4 regions of the Aquabacterium sp. TM01 genome follow, and region 3 is predicted to be linked to each of the others. Evidence: predicted binding sites of a transcription regulator. Region 3 holds the regulator's gene; each other region holds the start of a gene.
What was found. Region 3 encodes FNR, which switches genes on or off when oxygen is low (the NO sensors DNR and NnrR bind a similar motif). Its sites were predicted from a motif close to TTGATNNNNATCAA; they were not measured.
Positions count from the first base shown of each region.

Region 1: the regulator FNR is predicted to act here: its motif matches at 1,955-1,968, upstream of AC3WW4_RS15555 (hemerythrin domain-containing protein).
Region 2: the regulator FNR is predicted to act here: its motif matches at 2,787-2,800, upstream of AC3WW4_RS01605 (OmpW/AlkL family protein).
Region 4: the regulator FNR is predicted to act here: its motif matches at 2,075-2,088, upstream of AC3WW4_RS03345 (FeoA family protein).

Region 1 is NZ_AP046529.1:3,369,775-3,374,056, forward strand. Features, by position in the region: gene AC3WW4_RS15545 (sensor histidine kinase) at 1-450, opposite strand, end outside; gene argH (argininosuccinate lyase) at 494-1,891, shown strand; gene AC3WW4_RS15555 (hemerythrin domain-containing protein) at 2,044-2,523, shown strand; gene dxs (1-deoxy-D-xylulose-5-phosphate synthase) at 2,577-4,282, opposite strand, start outside.
Region 2 is NZ_AP046529.1:310,015-314,296, reverse strand. Features, by position in the region: gene ilvA (threonine ammonia-lyase, biosynthetic) at 1-981, opposite strand, end outside; gene AC3WW4_RS01610 (PEP-CTERM sorting domain-containing protein) at 1,157-1,837, opposite strand; gene AC3WW4_RS01605 (OmpW/AlkL family protein) at 2,081-2,695, opposite strand; gene metF (methylenetetrahydrofolate reductase [NAD(P)H]) at 2,939-3,793, opposite strand; gene AC3WW4_RS01595 (TlyA family RNA methyltransferase) at 3,848-4,282, opposite strand, start outside.
Region 3 is NZ_AP046529.1:1,969,339-1,973,620, forward strand. Features, by position in the region: gene ccoG (cytochrome c oxidase accessory protein CcoG) at 1-1,192, shown strand, start outside; gene AC3WW4_RS09015 (nitrogen fixation protein FixH) at 1,216-1,476, shown strand; gene AC3WW4_RS09020 (hypothetical protein) at 1,572-1,871, shown strand; gene fnr (fumarate/nitrate reduction transcriptional regulator Fnr) at 1,927-2,754, opposite strand; gene hemN (oxygen-independent coproporphyrinogen III oxidase) at 2,852-4,279, shown strand.
Region 4 is NZ_AP046529.1:728,601-732,882, reverse strand. Features, by position in the region: gene ftsL (cell division protein FtsL) at 8-328, opposite strand; partial or broken gene rsmH (16S rRNA (cytosine(1402)-N(4))-methyltransferase RsmH) at 430-1,389, opposite strand; gene mraZ (division/cell wall cluster transcriptional repressor MraZ) at 1,394-1,825, opposite strand; gene AC3WW4_RS03345 (FeoA family protein) at 2,133-2,411, shown strand; gene feoB (ferrous iron transporter B) at 2,461-4,282, shown strand, end outside.

The DNA.
Region 1 (4,282 bases), 1.4 Mb from region 3:
CAACCAGGCCAGGCAAGCCGCGCCCATCCAGCCTCCCGTCAAGGCGGCGGGCACCTGTGGCCAGCCCCACTGCACCGGCAGGTCGGTCAACACCTGTGCCAGCCAGGCCAGCTCCCATTGGGCCAGCACCGCCACCCCGGCGCCCAGGCCGATGGCAAACAACCACTGCACGCCCTCGCGGGCGCGTTGCAGGGGCCGTCGCGCGGCGCAGGCCAGCACCAACCACAGCAAGCTGGCCGGCAAGGTGGCCACCGTGGTTTGCGACCAGCGGTTGAAGGCCTCGCCCGCATCGGGCGCGGAAAAGGCCAGCGCCAGCGCTGTCACGAGCTGCACCGTCAGCACGACACGCAGCACCACCCCGACGTGACACACGTCGAAAAGCACAGGGGGTTGCGCAGGGGGTTGAGCGGTCGGACTGGCGCCCGAGGCCACAGGGTCATTAAAATCCATGGTTTGCACATTCTGCGCGAAGAGCGCGCTGCCGGATCCCCTCATGAGCACCAACCAACTCGACAAGAAGTCCCAGGCCTGGTCGGCCCTGTTTTCCGAGCCGATGAGCGAGCTGGTCAAGCGCTACACCGCCAGCGTGTTTTTCGACAAGCGCCTGTGGGCGGCCGACATCCAGGGCTCGCTGGCCCACGCCGACATGCTGCAGGCCCAGGGCCTGATCTCGGCCGATGACCTGGCCGCGATCCAGAAGGGCATGGCCCAGATCCGCAGTGAGATCGAAGCCGGCACCTTCGAGTGGAAGCTCGACCTGGAAGACGTGCACCTGAACATCGAAGCCCGTTTGACCCAGCTGGTCGGTGACGCCGGCAAGCGCCTGCACACCGGCCGTTCGCGCAACGACCAGGTCGCCACCGACGTGCGCCTGTGGCTGCGTGGTGAAATCGACGAGATCGGCCTACTGCTGACCGAACTGCAAAAAGCCCTGGTGGACGTGGCCGAGCAGAACACCGACGTGATCCTGCCGGGCTTCACCCACCTGCAGGTGGCCCAGCCCGTGGCCTTTGGCCACCATTTGCTGGCCTATGTGGAAATGTTCGCCCGCGACGCCGAGCGCATGATCGACCTGCGCAAGCGCGTGAACCGCCTGCCGCTGGGCTCGGCGGCCCTGGCCGGCACGAGCTACCCGCTCGACCGCGAGCGCGTAGCCCGTACGCTGGGCTTCGAAGCGGTCTGCCAGAACAGCCTGGATGGCGTCTCTGACCGCGACTTCGCCATTGAATTCACCGCCGCGGCCTCGTTGCTGATGGTGCACGTCTCGCGCCTGTCGGAAGAGCTGATCCTGTGGATGAGCCAGTCGTTCGGCTTCATCGACCTGGCCGACCGCTTCTGCACGGGCTCGTCGATCATGCCGCAGAAGAAGAACCCTGACGTGCCCGAGCTGGCGCGTGGCAAGACCGGCCGCGTGGTCGGGCACCTGATGGGCCTGATCACCCTGATGAAGGGCCAGCCCCTGGCCTACAACAAGGACAACCAGGAAGACAAGGAACCCTTGTTCGACACGGTCGACACGCTGAAGGACACGCTGCGCATCTTCGCCGAGATGGCTGCGGGCATCACCGTCAAGCCCGAAGCGATGGAGCGTGCTGCCAAGAAGGGCTACGCCACCGCCACCGACCTGGCCGACTACCTGGTCAAAAAGGGCCTGCCTTTCCGCGATGCCCACGAGGTGGTGGCCCACGCCGTGAAGGACGCCATTGCCGCCGGCGTGGACCTGTCGGAGCTGCCGCTGGACAAGCTCAAGGCCTACAACCCCGCCATCGAACAGGACGTCTACGAGGTGCTGAGCCTGCGTGGCTCGCTCAACGCCCGCAACATCCTGGGCGGCACGGCGCCCGACCAGGTGCGCACCCAAGTGGCCCGCCACCGCACCCGTCTGGCGTGATCGTCAGAAAATCACGGGCGATGCCGACTCCCGCATACGGGGAGTGGGTACCGCCCGATTTTGTTGAGCCAGCTCAAACTTACCCGTGTACGACCCGGCTACCCTCGCCCCCGTGATGGTTGTTGGCCCCGATGCCGTGTGAGGAAGTACCCATGTCAAGTTTCACCTGGTCCCCGGACATGTCGCTGGACATGCACGCGCTGGACACCCTGCACACCGAGTGCACCGACCTGATCGCTGCGGTGCTGGACGCCGACGATGACACCCTGCTCGCCCAGTGGGGCCGGCTCATCGCGCACACGGCCGACCACTTTGCCCAGGAAGACCGCTGGATGCAGGCCACCGGCTTTGCGCCGAACAACTGCCACAGCTCGCAACATGCCACGGTGTTGCAGATCATGCGGGAAGGGGCAGAGCAAGGCGCCGGAGGGAATCTGGCCATCGTGCGCCAGATGGCCCACGAGTTGACCGTCTGGCTGCCGCACCACATCGACGCCATGGATGCCGGCCTGGCCCAGCACCTGAGCGAGGTGGGCTACGACACGGTCACCGGCCACATCAGCAAGCCAGAGATGCTGCCCCAGAACACAGTGAGCAGTTGCAGCGTGGAGCCCTGCGGCACCCACGGCTGAGCCTGCACGGCCCTCGCTGAGGGCCCGTACAGGCGGGTCGGGCTCAGAGCCCGTCAACCCGCCAGTTGCGCGCGCCGCTCGCGCACCGCCTGCTCGATGCCCTCGGCATCGAGACCGCACAGCGCCAGCAGCTTGGCCGGGTCGCCATGCTCGACAAACTCGTCGGGCAGACCCAGCATCATCAAGGGCGTGTTCACGCCGGCGGCCGACAAGGCCTCGGCCACGGCGCTGCCCGCACCGCCCTGCACGCAGCCCTCTTCCACGGTCACCAGCAGGTCGTGGCTGTGCGCCATTTCCAGCAGCAGTTCGGTGTCGAGCGGCTTCACGAAACGCATGTTGACCACGGTGGCGTCCAGCGCCTCACCGGCCTGCAGCGCGGGATACAGCAAGGTGCCAAAGGCCAGGATGGCCACGCGCTTGCCCGCCACCGGCGCGTGCACCTGACGGCGCACCTCGGCCTTGCCCCAGGGCAGCGGTGAGAGGTCGGTGGGCACCGGCACCCCGGCACCAGCGCCACGCGGGTAACGCACGCACACCGGGTGGTTTTGCGCGTGCGCCGCACTCAGGGCCTGATGGCACTCGGCCTCGTCGGCCGGCGCGATCATGCTCATGTTGGGGATGCAGCGCACGAAGGCGATGTCGAAGGCGCCCATGTGGGTGGCACCATCGGCCCCGACGATGCCAGCGCGGTCCAGCGCGAACACCATGGGCAGGTTCTGCAGCGCCACGTCGTGGATCATCTGGTCGTAGCCACGCTGCAGGAAGGTGGAGTAGATCGCCACCACGGGCTTGAGACCTTCGCAGGCCAGCCCCGCGGCAAAGGTCACCGCGTGCTGCTCGGCAATGCCCACGTCAAAGTAACGTGAGGGAAACTTCTTGTGGAACTCGACCATGCCCGAGCCCTCGCGCATGGCCGGGGTGATAGCCACCAGGCGCGGGTCATGGGCGGCCATGTCGCATAGCCACTGGCCGAACACCTGCGTAAAGGTGGGCTTGGGCGGCGTGGCGGGCACGGTTTTCACCAGGCCCACGGCCGGGTCGAACTTGCCGGGGCCGTGGTAGGCAATCGGGTCGGCCTCGGCCAACTTGTAGCCATAGCCCTTCTTGGTCACCACGTGCAGGAACTGCGGGCCACCGCGGTCGCGCAGGTTCTCCAGCGTCGGGATCAGCGAGTCGAGGTCGTGACCGTCAATCGGGCCGACGTAGTTGAAGCCGAACTCCTCGAAGATCGTGGCCGGCACCACCATGCCCTTGGCGTGCACCTCCAGCTTCTTGGCCAGCTCGAACAGCGGCGGCGCGTGGCGCAGCACCTCTTTGGCGCTTTCGCGCGCGGCGGCGTAGAAGCGCCCCGACATCAGGCGAGCCAGGTGGCGGTTGAGCGCCCCCACCGGCGGCGAGATCGACATGTCGTTGTCGTTGAGCACCACGAGCATGTCGGGCATCTTGCCGTCGTGCGGCACGCCAGCGTTGTTCATGGCTTCGAAGGCCATGCCCGCGGTCATCGCACCATCGCCAATGATGGCAACCGATTTACGCTTCTCGCCCTTGAGTTGCGCGCCCAGGGCCATGCCCAGCGCCGCGGAGATCGAGGTGGATGAGTGGGCAGTGCCGAAGGTGTCGTACACACTCTCGTCGCGACGCGGGAAGCCGCTCATGCCGCCGTACTGGCGCAGCGAGGGCATGCGATCACGGCGACCGGTCAAGATTTTGTGCGGATAGGTCTGGTGGCCGACGTCCCACACCAGGCGGTCATCGGGGG
Region 2 (4,282 bases), 1.7 Mb from region 3:
GTGCTGGGCGGCGTACTGCTTGAGGGCGGCCACGCCCATCGCGCCCGCGGGCTCGACGATGGAGCGGGTGTCTTCGTAGATGTCCTTGATGGCCGCGCACACCGCGTCGGTGTTGACGATCACGTAGTCATCGACCAGCTCGCGGGCCAGGCGGAAGGTCTCCTCGCCCACCAGCTTGACGGCCGTGCCGTCCGAGAACAGGCCCACATCGTGCAAGGTGACGCGCTTGCCCGCCTGCACCGAACGCACCATGGCGTCCGAGTCGTTCATCTGCACGCCGATGACCTTGATCTCGGGGCGCACGGCCTTGATGTAGGCGGCCACACCGCTGATCAGCCCCCCGCCACCGATGGCCACGAACACCGCGTCGATGGGGCCCGCATGCTGGCGCAGGATCTCCATGGCCACGGTACCCTGCCCGGCGATCACCTCGGGGTCGTCAAAGGGGTGGACGAAGGTCAGGGCTTCGGACTTTTCCAGCACCTTGGCGTGCTGGGCGGCATCGGAGTAGCTCTCGCCGTGCAAGACGATGCGCACGTTGTCGCCCCCGAAGCGCCGCACGGCGTCGATCTTGACCTGTGGGGTCGTGAACGGCATGACGATGGTGGCCTGGCAACCCAGGCGGCGCGCGCCCAGCGCCACGCCTTGGGCGTGGTTGCCGGCCGACGCGCAGATCACGCCCTTGTCGCGTGCGGCCGGGCTGAGCTTGGCCATCTTGTTGTAGGCCCCGCGCAGCTTGAAGCTGAACACCGGCTGCTGGTCTTCCCGCTTGAGATAGACCTGGTGACCCAGGCGGGTCGAGAGGTTGCGCGCCAGGTCCAGCGAGGTCTCCACGGCCACGTCGTACACGCGGCTGGTGAGGATCTTCTGCAGGTAGTCCTGAATCGTCAGCGGTCCGGCCTTGGCCTTGATCGCCGGCTTGGCCTGAGCAGAGGCGGTGCGGCGAGGGGTGGGCGAAGCGGCGGTACGCGCGGTCGACATGGAAACGACTCCGGAAAAAGGCAGATGCGGGATGCAATCCGTCAGTCTACTCCTGCGGGTTCCGGCTTGCTGGCGTGGGCAGCGGTCACAAAAAAGTGGGGCGCCACAGAAGGCGCCCCCGAAAACCTCACCAAACCACAGGTCTGGCTGGGCCCACGCAGAGAACTGATGCGTCTCAGGCGGCGCGGCGGCGACGCGCGGCGAAACCGATGCCAACCAGGCCCAGGCCCATCAGGGCGTAGGTGGAGGGCTCGGGCACGGCCACCGCGGGGGCCAGCACGTCCACCTGCAGGGTGCCGATCTCAAACAGCCCGATCAGGCCGATCGAGCCGGAGGCATTGAAAGCCGCCAGCAGCGGCGTGGCACCGGCCGTGGTCAACTTCAGGGCGCCCGTGCTCAACAAGCCAGTGCCAGCGGTGGCATTGAAGGTTTCGGAAACGGAGGCGGTGGTCGCCTTCAGGAACGCGCCGCTGTAAGCCTGTGAGCCGTTGATCGTCACGACGGCGCTCAGCGACTTGGTGGCGTTGCTGTAGCTCAGGCCGGTGATGTCGACGATGTCGGTCCCCGCGGTCAGACGGATGCCGTCGCTGGCGTTGGCCACGCCGATCAGGTCGGTGGCCGAGGCGTTGCTCAGGCTCACCGAAGTGAAGGCCGAGGTCAGCGTGCTGGTGCCTGCGTCGAAGGTGGCGTTACCGAGGCTGGTGAAGGTGGCCGAGGTCAGCAAGCCCGTCAGCCCTTCGAGGGACAGCACGGCCGAGGTCGGTGCGGTGAAAGCGGCGGCCTGCGCGGCCGTGAGGCTGGTCGCAAGCAAAGCGGCCAGGGCGGTGGACTTCAGAAAGGCAGAGCGTGCTTGCATGCGGTCACCTCTAGGTTGGTGAGATGTGGACAAAGCGGTCTTCACCGCCGATGACCCGATCTTGCAAGCACGGCCTCTAACGTCCTTTAGCGTTCACCCTTAAACACCCCCCATGCGAGGGAGGTCACAGCTGCGCACCTGGGAGCATTTGACGTCGAAATCGTCGTGCGCCAGCAAAAAGGGCTCCCGAGTGGGAGCCCTGTGGGGACGCGGAGCCTCGCGAGGCTCACGCCATGAGCCGCCTCAGAAGCGGTAGCCGAGGCCCACGCCGATCAGCAGGGGGTCGACCTTGAGGGTGCCAGCCTTCTGACCGAAGGAGGTCACGTCAGCATGGATCTGCACCTTCTTGACATCGACGTTGATCGACCACTGCTTGTTCAGCGGGATGTCCATGCCGGCCTGCAGGGCCCAGCCCCAGCTGCCGCGCTTGACGTTTGGCTCCAATGCTGTTTGCACTGCGCTGTCAAAGCGGACGCTGCTGAAGTTGGTGTAGTTGATACCAGCCCCCACATACGGACGGATGGCCGTGTCGTTGGGCATGAAGTGGTACTGCAGCGTCAGCGTGGGCGGCAGGTGACGCAGGCTACCGATCACGGCGCCATTCGACTTGACGTTGTGCTTTTGCGGGTAGGTCAGGATCAGCTCGGCGGCGATGTTCGGGGTGAAGAAATAGCTGATGTCCAGTTCGGGAATGAGCTTCTCGTTGACACTCAAACCCAAGCCGGTGCTGTCCTTGTTCGCCGGGTCGATGTTCACCGCGCGCACACGCACCTGCCAAGGGGTTTCCTGCGCAATGGCAGGGGTCAGAGCGGCCACAGACAGGGCGGCGATGGCAACAGCGCGGAGGGTCTTGTTCATGATGCAGTCCTTTGGATGACAGGGAACCGTTGCGACACCGACCTTCGGTGCCGCCATGAACACATTGCAACAAGTGCCCCTCGCGCCAGACTTGCGCCACATCAAGTCCGCTCAGCGAAAGCAGGGAACAACCCTGAGAAGCTCAGGGCGTTTGCGCCAGATCAGGAAAACCCGATGCCAGCGCGCCACACCCTGTTGACACGGCTGTTGCGGCCGTGGCTCAGCGCGGCCAAGGCGCCCCGATCAGGCGGGGATCAAGCCCAGGCGCTCGCACAGCGCCAGCACCGGCGCCGACTGGTTCATCGTGTAGAAGTGCAGGCCCGGCACGCCACCGGCACGCAGCTGCTCGCACAGGTCGGTGACCACGTCCAGCCCGAAGGCCTGGATGGAGGCCTTGTCGTCGCCAAAGCCTTCCAGTCGCGTGCGGATCCAGCGCGGCACCTCGGCACCACAGGCATCCGAGAAACGCAGCAGCTGGCTGCTGTTGAGGATGGGCATGATGCCCGGCACGACCGGGATGGTCGCGCCCAGTGCCTCGGCCTCTTCGACGAAGCGGAAGTAGGCGTCGCTGTTGAAGAAGTACTGGGTGATGGCCACATCGGCCCCGGCCTTGACCTTGGTGGCGTAGGCCAGCAGGTCGGCCTTCGGATTGCGGGCCTGGGGATGCATCTCGGGGTAGGCGCCCACCTCGATCTGGAAGTGGCTGCCAGTTTCCTCACGGATGAAGGCCACCAGGTCGCTGGCATAGCGGAACTCGCCAAAGCCGCCGTAGCCGCTGGGCAGGTCGCCGCGCAGCGCGACGATGCGCTTGATCCCTTCGGCTTTGAACTGGGCGAGTTGCTCGCGCACACTGGCCTTGCTCGCGCCGATGCAAGAGAAGTGCGGGGCCGCGTCGCAGCCTTCGCTCAGGATGGCGCGCACCGTCTGGATGGTGCCGTCTTGCGTGCTGCCGCCAGCCCCGTAGGTGACGGAGCAGTACTCAGGCCGGATCGCGTACAGCTGCTGGCGCACGGCGGCCAGCTTGTCGACGCCTTCCGGGGTCTTGGGCGGGAAGAACTCCACGCTCACCGGCAGGGAGTTCGGGGATGACTGCGTCATGTGTCTGACTTTCAAGGTGGGCACGCAGGCCCGCCGGGCCGATCAGGAAGATGATCAGGCCTGCGGCGACTGCGCCCAGATGAAGAATTCGAGGTTGCCGTCGCCACCGGCGATCGCGCTGGCAAAGCCCTTGTGGACGGTCCAGCCCAGGTCGGTACAGGCGCGGCGCACCATGTCACGGGCGCGGGCGTGCTGGGCCGGGTCCTTGACGACCCCGCCCTTGCCCACGTGGTCCTTGCCCACTTCGAACTGCGGTTTGATCAGCATCAGCACCTGCCCGCCCGGCTTGAGCCAGGGTGCCAGGTGGGGCACGATCTTGGACAGCGCGATGAAGGACAGGTCGGCCACGATCAAATCGAAACCTTCGGCCGGGGCGTGCTCGCGCAGCGGGCTGTCGTCCAGCTCACGGGCATTGACGTTCTCCAGCACCACCACGCGCTCATCGGTCTTGAGCTTCTCGTGGATCTGGCCATGGCCCACTTCCACGCC
Region 3 (4,282 bases):
GCAGGATCTGGTCTATCTGACCGCCTTGCTCGTCATCTCGGCGTACGGACTCTTTCTCTTCACCACCGTGGCCGGTCGTTTGTGGTGCGGTTACGCCTGCCCACAATCGGTCTACACCGAAATGTTCATGTGGGTGGAGAACAAGATCGAAGGCAGTCGTGCCAAGCGCATGAAGATGGACAAGTCGCCCATGACGGCGGAGAAGTTGGCGCGCAAGTCTGCCAAACACGCGGCATGGATTGTTCTGGCGCTGTGGACCGGCTACACCTTCGTGGGCTATTTCTCCCCGATTCGCGAGCTGTGGCAATCGGTGATCTCGTTCGGCCTGGGGCCGTGGGAAACCTTCTGGATTCTGTTTTACGGGTTTGCCACCTATGGCAACGCTGGTTTCATGCGCGAGCAGGTCTGCAAGTACATGTGTCCGTATGCGCGCTTCCAGAGCGCCATGTTCGACCGCGACACGCTCATCATCAGCTACGACGAGAAGCGCGGTGAACCCCGTGGTGCCCGTTCGCGCAAGGCCAACGCCCAGTCCATGGGGCAGGGCGACTGCATTGATTGCACCTTGTGTGTCCAGGTTTGCCCTACGGGCATCGACATCCGTAAGGGCTTGCAATACGAGTGCATCGGGTGTGCTGCATGCATCGACGCCTGCGACAGCGTGATGGACAAAATGGGCACGCCCCGCGGCCTGATCCGTTATTCCACCCAAAATGCGATGGAAAAGGGGTGGGGGAACAGCGAGATGTGGGGGCGTGTCAAACGGCCACGGGTGCTGCTGTACACCAGCATCCTGATTCTGGTGTTGGCCGCTTTCGTGACCAGCCTTTTCAGTCGCCCCCCCTTCCGTGTGGACATCGTTCGTGACCGTGGCGCGCTGGCCCGTGTGGTGGATGATGGCTACATTGAGAACGTTTACCGCGTGCAGTTGATGAACGCCAGCGAGCGCGTGCAGCGCTACCGCGTGGGCGTGGAGCAACTGAGCCAGGCCAAGGTACAGGGCGGCGACAACGTCGTTCTGGGCCCCGCTGAGGCCCGTTGGGTCCCGGTCTCCGTGCGCATCCCGCCTGAAGTGGGTGCGCGCCTGGGCACGGGTGCAACAGGCGTCACCATTCTGGTGGAGCAGTTACGCCAGGGTGATGCCCCGCAAGTCGATGTCCGCGAGAAGACCACTTTCCTGGTCCCTCGCTGATGCCTGCAATCTTTGGAAATGACATGACACAGCCTCTCACGACACAAACCCCCTCGACACCCGTGGACAATCCGCCTTGGTATCGCCTGCCCATCGTCTGGATGGTCATTGGCGGGCCTGCGGCGGTCGTGGTTGCCTCGCTGTTCACGGTCGGCGTGGCGGTGAAAAACATCGATCCGGTGTTGGACACCTCCGCGACCCCGACACAGAAGGAGGCCCCGGCTTCCAAGGCTCGCAATCATGCCAACGAGGACGCCACACCGACCGCGCCTGCCGAGCGCTGAACCCCTCTGGCTGTCAGCCTAGGGTTTCTTCTGCTGATGGATGGGGCAGGCGAGCGCAACATGTGTCTTGTCTCCCATTCATCAAGGAGAAGGGCATGACACGTAACGCGCTCCGTGCAGGTCAGGTTCTCTGGCCGTCCTTTGTGGTGGCCGGTGTTCTGGAAATGCTGGTCTTCAGTGTGCTGGATCCGTCCACGCTGAGTTTCGGTGCCTGGCGCCCAGAATCTGTCACGGTCTACAGCTTGGCTTTTTTCGTCTTCTGGGCGCTGATTGCAGTGGCTGCCGCCGCCGCGCAGTGGATGGCAGCGTCTAACCAGGGCGGCGAGCCGCCCCACGTTGAATCGCTGCCTTCCCGCCGGCGCCGTTCACGCCACGGCACCGCTCAGCACGTTTGAAGCGTGCAGCAAAAAGCCCGCTCGCAGCGGGCTTTTCATTGGGGCCACTCTGGCCTCAACCTTTGACGCTGTTTACCAAGGCGCGCAAACCGGCTTCATTGGTAATGCGGATGTCGCGCTGCTTGACCTCCAGCAGGCCTTCGTCCTGGAACTTGGAGAACGTACGGCTGACCGTCTCGAGCTTCAAGCCCAGGTAGCTGCCGATCTCTTCACGCGTCATGCGCAGCACCAGGGCCGAGGCCGAAAAGCCGCGCGCATGAAGACGCTGAGTCAGGTTGAGCAGGAACGCCGCCAGGCGCTCTTCTGCGCGCATGCTCCCCAGCAACAGCATCACCCCATGGTCGCGCACAATTTCGCGACTCATGATCTTGTGAAACTGGTGCTGCAGGTCGGAGAACTCGCGCGACAACTCTTCCAGTTGCCCGTAAGGAATCACGCACACCTGCGAGTCTTCAAGGGCGATGGCGTCGCAGGCGTGCCGGTCGGTGCTGATGCCGTCCAGCCCCAGCAGTTCACCGGCCATCTGGAAGCCGGTCACCTGATCGCGGCCGTCTTCCGATGACACACGCGTCTTGAAAAAACCAGTGCGCACGGCGTACACCGAGCGGAAGGCATCGCCAGTGTGAAAGAGGGCATCTCCGCGCTTGACCGTGCGGCGTGTGGCCACCAGCGAATCGAGGTGGCTCAGTTGAGGTTGGGTCAGGCCAACGGGCAGACACAACTCGCGCAGATTGCAGCTGGAGCACGCCACCTTGAAGGCGTCCAACTTGACCCCGCCGCAGGAGGTGGTGGCCTCCGATTGCTCGCCCTGATGGCCTTGAGGCTGGTTCGAGGAAGCGCTGGTGCCGCTGACGTCGGTGATCGGAAAAATACTGTTCAACATGAGTAACCTCAAAGCCTGCCCGATTGTTGCCGCAATGACGGCTGAGAAATTGAGTTAGATCAACCCTGATGCCCGCGAGTTTGGCACAGTGGCTCACATGAGTGAACCTGTCCTGATTTCCGTACTGCCCTACACGCCCGTTGTGTCACGCGACATGCTGTCGCGCTTGGACGTCAACGGGCCGCGGTACACCTCCTACCCGACGGCCGATCGGTTTGTGGAGGCTTACGGGCCTGCTAACTATCGCCAGGCACTGCAGCAACGCGCAGAAGGCGGCGGCGTCATTGGCGGTGCGGCGACGCCTTTGTCAGTGTACGTGCACATTCCCTTTTGCGAGTCGGTTTGCTATTACTGCGCCTGCAACAAGGTCATCACCAAGCATCACGAGCGGGCGACGGAGTACCTGGAAGCCCTGCGAACCGAAATCGATTTGGTCAGCGCTCAGCTGGGAGCCCCGCAGCCCTTGTCGCAATTGCATTTTGGCGGCGGCACGCCCACGTTCCTGAATGACGACGAACTGGGGGGGCTTATGGCCACCCTGCGCACGGCTTTTCGCTTTGTGGAAGGTGGCGAGTACGCCATCGAAATCGACCCCCGCACCATTGACGCGGGCCGCCTCAAGCGTCTGGCGGCGATGGGTTTCAACCGCCTGAGCTTTGGGGTGCAGGATTTCGATCCCGACGTGCAGCAGGCCGTCCACCGCGTTCAGCCGTTCGAGCAAGTGGCCGAACTCATGCAAGCCGCACGGGCGGAAGGCTTCATGTCCATCAACATGGACCTGATCTATGGCCTGCCCAAGCAGACCCCAGAGAGCTTTCAGCGCACCATGCAACAGGTCAGCTCCCTGAAGCCCGACCGCATTGCCTTGTACGCCTACGCCCACCTGCCTCAGCGGTTCAAGCCCCAACGGCGCATCCATGCTCCCGATCTGCCCAAGGCCGAAGACAAGATCGGCATGCTCTCGACCGCCATTGAGGCCTTTGGTCAGGCAGGTTATGACTACATCGGCATGGACCACTTCGCCTTGCACCATGACAGTCTGGCCGTGGCGAAGCGCCAAGGTCGCCTACATCGCAACTTCCAGGGCTACAGCACCCATCCAGACAGCGATCTGATCGCGCTGGGCGTGTCGGCCATTGGCAAGGTCGGGGCCCACTATTGCCAGAATGCCAAGACGCTCGACGAGTATTACGACGCTCTGCGTCGCGGTGAATTACCCATCGTTCGCGGCCTGACCCTTTCGCGCGACGACCTGGTGCGCCGTGCCGTGATCATGGCCGTGATGTGCCAGGGGCGTGTCGACTATGAATCCATCGAGCTCGCCTACCTGATCAATTTCAGGCAATACTTCGAGGCTGAACTGCGCCTGCTGGAGCCACTCGTCGAGTCGGGGTTGGTGCAAATGGAGTCTGACGGTGTGCGCGTTACGCCCCTGGGGTGGTACTTTGTGCGGGCAGTGGCCATGGTGTTCGACCGCTATATCCAGGCCGACAAGACCTTGGAGCGCTTCTCGCGCATCATCTGAGTC
Region 4 (4,282 bases), 1.2 Mb from region 3:
AGGCGGCTCATGGGGCCACCTCCTGCACCTTGGCGGGCGAGGACGACAGCACCTTGCCCGACTCGGACAGCGCCACATAGTGAGTGCGCGCTGGCGAGTTGTCGAACATCTTGAGCTTGTCGCGCGCGAGTTTTTCCACGCGCAGCGGCGTGGCCTGCGCACGCTTGTCCACCTGCAGTCGCTCGAACTCGATCTGCAACTCGCTGGCCTGGGCGCGGGCCTTGTCGAGCGCCACGAACAGGCCGCGCGACTCATGGCTGCTGCCGATGAGCCAGAAGCTGCTCAGCAACAGGGCCACGGCCAGGGCGATGTTGAGGCGCTGGGTCATCTACGCGCCCCTCGCCCACCGGCCTTCGCGCCGCCCCCTTTGGTGCCCCCGGCCTTGCCACGCGGCGCGCGACCAGCCCCTGCCTCAGGCTCCGGCGACCAGGGCACCTCGGTGCGCTCGGCCACACGCAGCACCGCCGAGCGCGAGCGCGGGTTGCCCGCCACCTCAGCTTCAGACGGCTTGACACGCCCGATGGCGTGCAGCATCAGCGGCTTCGGGGCCGCAAACGGCACACGGCGATCGACCTCTTCCTTGCTGTGTTTGGCAATGAAGGTCTTGACGATGCGGTCTTCCAGCGAGTGGAAGCTGATGACCGCCAGACGCCCGCCGGGCGCCAGCATCGTCAGGGCAGAGGCCAGCGCATCTTCGAGCTCGCCGAGCTCGCGGTTGACGTGAATCCGAAGAGCCTGGAAGGTGCGGGTGGCGGGATCTTGACCGACTTCACGGGTTTTGACCGTACGAGCCACGACCGCGGACAGCTCGCCTGTGGTGCGCACAGGCTGGCCTTCATCGCGACGAGCGACAAGCGCCTTTGCAATGGGCCAAGCAAACCGTTCTTCTCCATAGGTGCGAATCACTTCCGTCAGTTCGTCGACCGAGGCGTGGGCCAGGAAATCGGCCGCGCTCTCGCCCTGGGTGGTGTCCATGCGCATGTCGAGCGGCGCATCGAAACGGAAACTGAAGCCGCGCTCCGGGTTGTCGATCTGGGGCGAGGACACGCCGATGTCCATCAGCAGGCCGTGCACCGGGCCCAGACCCAGGTCGGCGATGACCTCGGCCCAAGAAGAAAACGGCGCGTGCACGATCTGGAAGCGCGGATCGGTGATGGCGTCCGGCCCTTGCGTGGCGTGCGCGATGGCATCCGGGTCGCGATCGAGGGCGATCAGGCGAGCCTCAGGGCCCAGCTTGGACAGGATCAGGCGCGAGTGGCCACCACGGCCAAAGGTGGCGTCCACGTAGACGCCCTGCGGATGCGGACCCACGGCCGGATCCCACAAACCATCGACTGCCTCGTGCAGCAGGACGGTGCGATGCTGCAAAGGTGATGTGGCCTGTTGCATCGCGTCAGAAGGTGAAGTCCTGAAGCGCGTCGGGCATGGCTTGCGCCATGACTTCGGCCTCGTGCGCGGCGTAGCGCTGCGCATCCCACAACTCGAAGTGGCTGCCCATGCCCAGCAACATCACGTCCTTGGTGAGGCCGGCAGCGGCGCGCAACTCGGGCGCCACCAGCACGCGGGCCGCACTGTCGATCTCGACGTCCTGGGCGTTGCCCAGAAAGATGCGCTTCCAGCCCGAGGCGGACATGGGCAAGGCGGCCACCTTGTCGCGGAAGATCTCCCACGCGGGGCGCGGAAAGACCATCAGGCAGCCTTCAGGGTGTTTGGTGACGGTGAGTTGGCCGCTGCACAGGGCTTGCAGGGCGTCGCGATGGCGCACCGGAACGGCCATGCGTCCCTTTGCGTCCAGCGACAGCGCTGATGCTCCCTGAAAGACCAGACTCACACAAAACCCCACGAATTTGCACTAAATCCCACTTTACCCGATGGCGACGCTCCCGAACAGCCGGCAAGCGAAAAAATTCCAATGAAATCAAAGACTTACAACCGATTCGAGGGCAAAATTGCAAAGGAAAAGTCGTTATGAATCAACAACCTGCGGATGGGTCTGGAAGTGCTGCTTGAGAAACATCCCCCGTCAGTGTGGGGTAAACACCCCCCATGAACATGTTCTGTCAAGCGCGCTGAGCTGATGTGAATCAAGGCCCCTTGTTGCGAATGGTTCGCATTTGTTCATAGAATGGGGTATGACGGCACACCGCGCTCCCTCGCCCACCCTGCTGGCCACCACCTTGGACCAGTTGCCGGTGTGCACCTTTGCCACGATCCGGGAGGTGCGCAGCAGCCACCACGATGGCGGGGCTCTGAAGCGGCGCTTGATGGAGCTGGGTTTCGTCCCGGGCGAGCGCGTGCAGGTGCTGCGACGGGTGTTCCACGGTCACGGGCCCCTGGCCGTGCGGGTGGGCACGAGCACGTTTGCGATGCGCCGGATGGAGTCCTCGTTGATCGAGGTGCTGCCGGGCTGAGCCCCACGGTGACCTATTTTATTCTTTGTAGTTTGCAGGAGCGACGGTCATGGCGGCTGCGACACCCCCTGTGTCAACCACCCCGCTGATCGCGCTGGTTGGCAACCCCAATTGCGGCAAGACCGCCTTGTTCAACCGCCTCACGGGGGCACGCCAGAAGGTCGGCAACTATGCTGGCGTGACGGTGGAACGCAAGGAGGGGCAGTTTGTCTCGCCGGCCGGCCAGGCCTGGCGTTTGCTGGACCTGCCTGGCGCCTACAGCCTGCTGGCGGCCACGCCCGATGAGGCCATCACCCGCGATGTGATCGCCGGGGTGCGCGCCGGGGAGTCAGCGCCGATGGGCCTGGTCTGCGTGGTGGACGCCACCAACCTGCGCCTGAACCTGCGCATGGTGCTGGAGTTGCAGACGCTGGACGTGCCCATGGTGCTGGTGCTCAACATGATGGACCAAGCGACGCAACGCGGCATCCACATCGACGTGGCCCGCCTGCAGGCCGAACTCGGCATCCCGGTGGTCGAAGCGGTGGCGGTGCGCAGCGGCGGCGAGCAGGCCTTGCTGGCAACGCTGGACCAGACGGGCTGGGCGCAGTTGCCCGCCCCCACACGGCCCCGCGAGATGGCGCGCGTGGCCGCCACGCCGGTGGAGCAGAGCCACCGCCGCGTGGGTGAGTTGCTTGCTGCCTGCGTGCACATGCCCGAAGAAGGCAATCCGCTGACCGCCCGGCTGGACCACTGGGTGCTGCACCCGGTACTCGGCCCGGTGATCCTGGCCGCGCTGATGTTCCTGGTGTTTCAGGCGGTGTTCAGCTGGGCGGCGGGGCCCATGGACCTGATCGACACCGGCGTGGGTCAGATCGGCGCCTGGGTGCAGGCGCACATGCCCGACGGGATGCTGCGCAAGCTGCTGGTGGAGGGGGTGATCGGTGGGGCCGGCGGGGTGCTGGTGTTCCTGCCGCAGATCCTGATCCTGTTCGGCTTCATCCTGGTGCTGGAAGATTCGGGCTACCTGCCGCGTGCGGCCTTTTTGCTCGACCGCATCATGGGCAGCGTGGGACTGTCGGGCCGCGCCTTCATCCCGCTGTTGTCGAGCTTTGCCTGCGCCATCCCCGGCATCATGGCCACGCGCACCATTGGCGATCCGCACGACCGGCTCAAGACCATCCTGATCGCGCCGCTGATGACCTGCTCGGCGCGGCTGCCGGTGTATGCGCTGCTGATCGCGGCCTTCATCCCGGATCGCACGGTGGGTGGCCTGTTCAACCTGCAGGGCCTGGTGCTGTTCGGGCTGTACATGGCGGGCATCGTCTCGGCCCTGATCGTGGCGCTCGTGCTGAGGCGGGTGTTCAAACAGTCTGAAGCCCAGCCGCTGCTGATGGAGCTGCCCGATTACCACTGGCCGCATCTGCGCAACCTGGCGGTGGGGCTGTGGGAGCGGGCGAAGGTGTTCGTCACCCGCGTGGGCACCATCATCCTGTCGCTGATGGTGATGCTGTGGTTCCTGGCGAACTTTCCCGGCGCGCCTGCAGGGGCCACGGCGCCAGCGATCGAGTACAGCCTGGCCGGCATGATCGGGCGCGCGATGGCGGTGGTGTTCGAGCCCATTGGCTTCACCTGGCAGATCTGCATCGCGCTGATCCCGGGCATGGCCGCACGCGAAGTGGCCGTGGCGGGGCTGGGCACGGTCTATGCCATTGCCCAGACTGGCGATGACCTGCACACCGCCTTGCAAGGCGTGCTGGCTCAGGCCTGGTCCCTGCCCACCGCCCTGTCGCTGATGACCTGGTATGTGTATGCGCCGCAGTGCCTGCCCACCCTGATTGCCGTGCGGCGCGAGACCAATGGCTGGCGGGTGCCGCTGATCATGGCGGCTT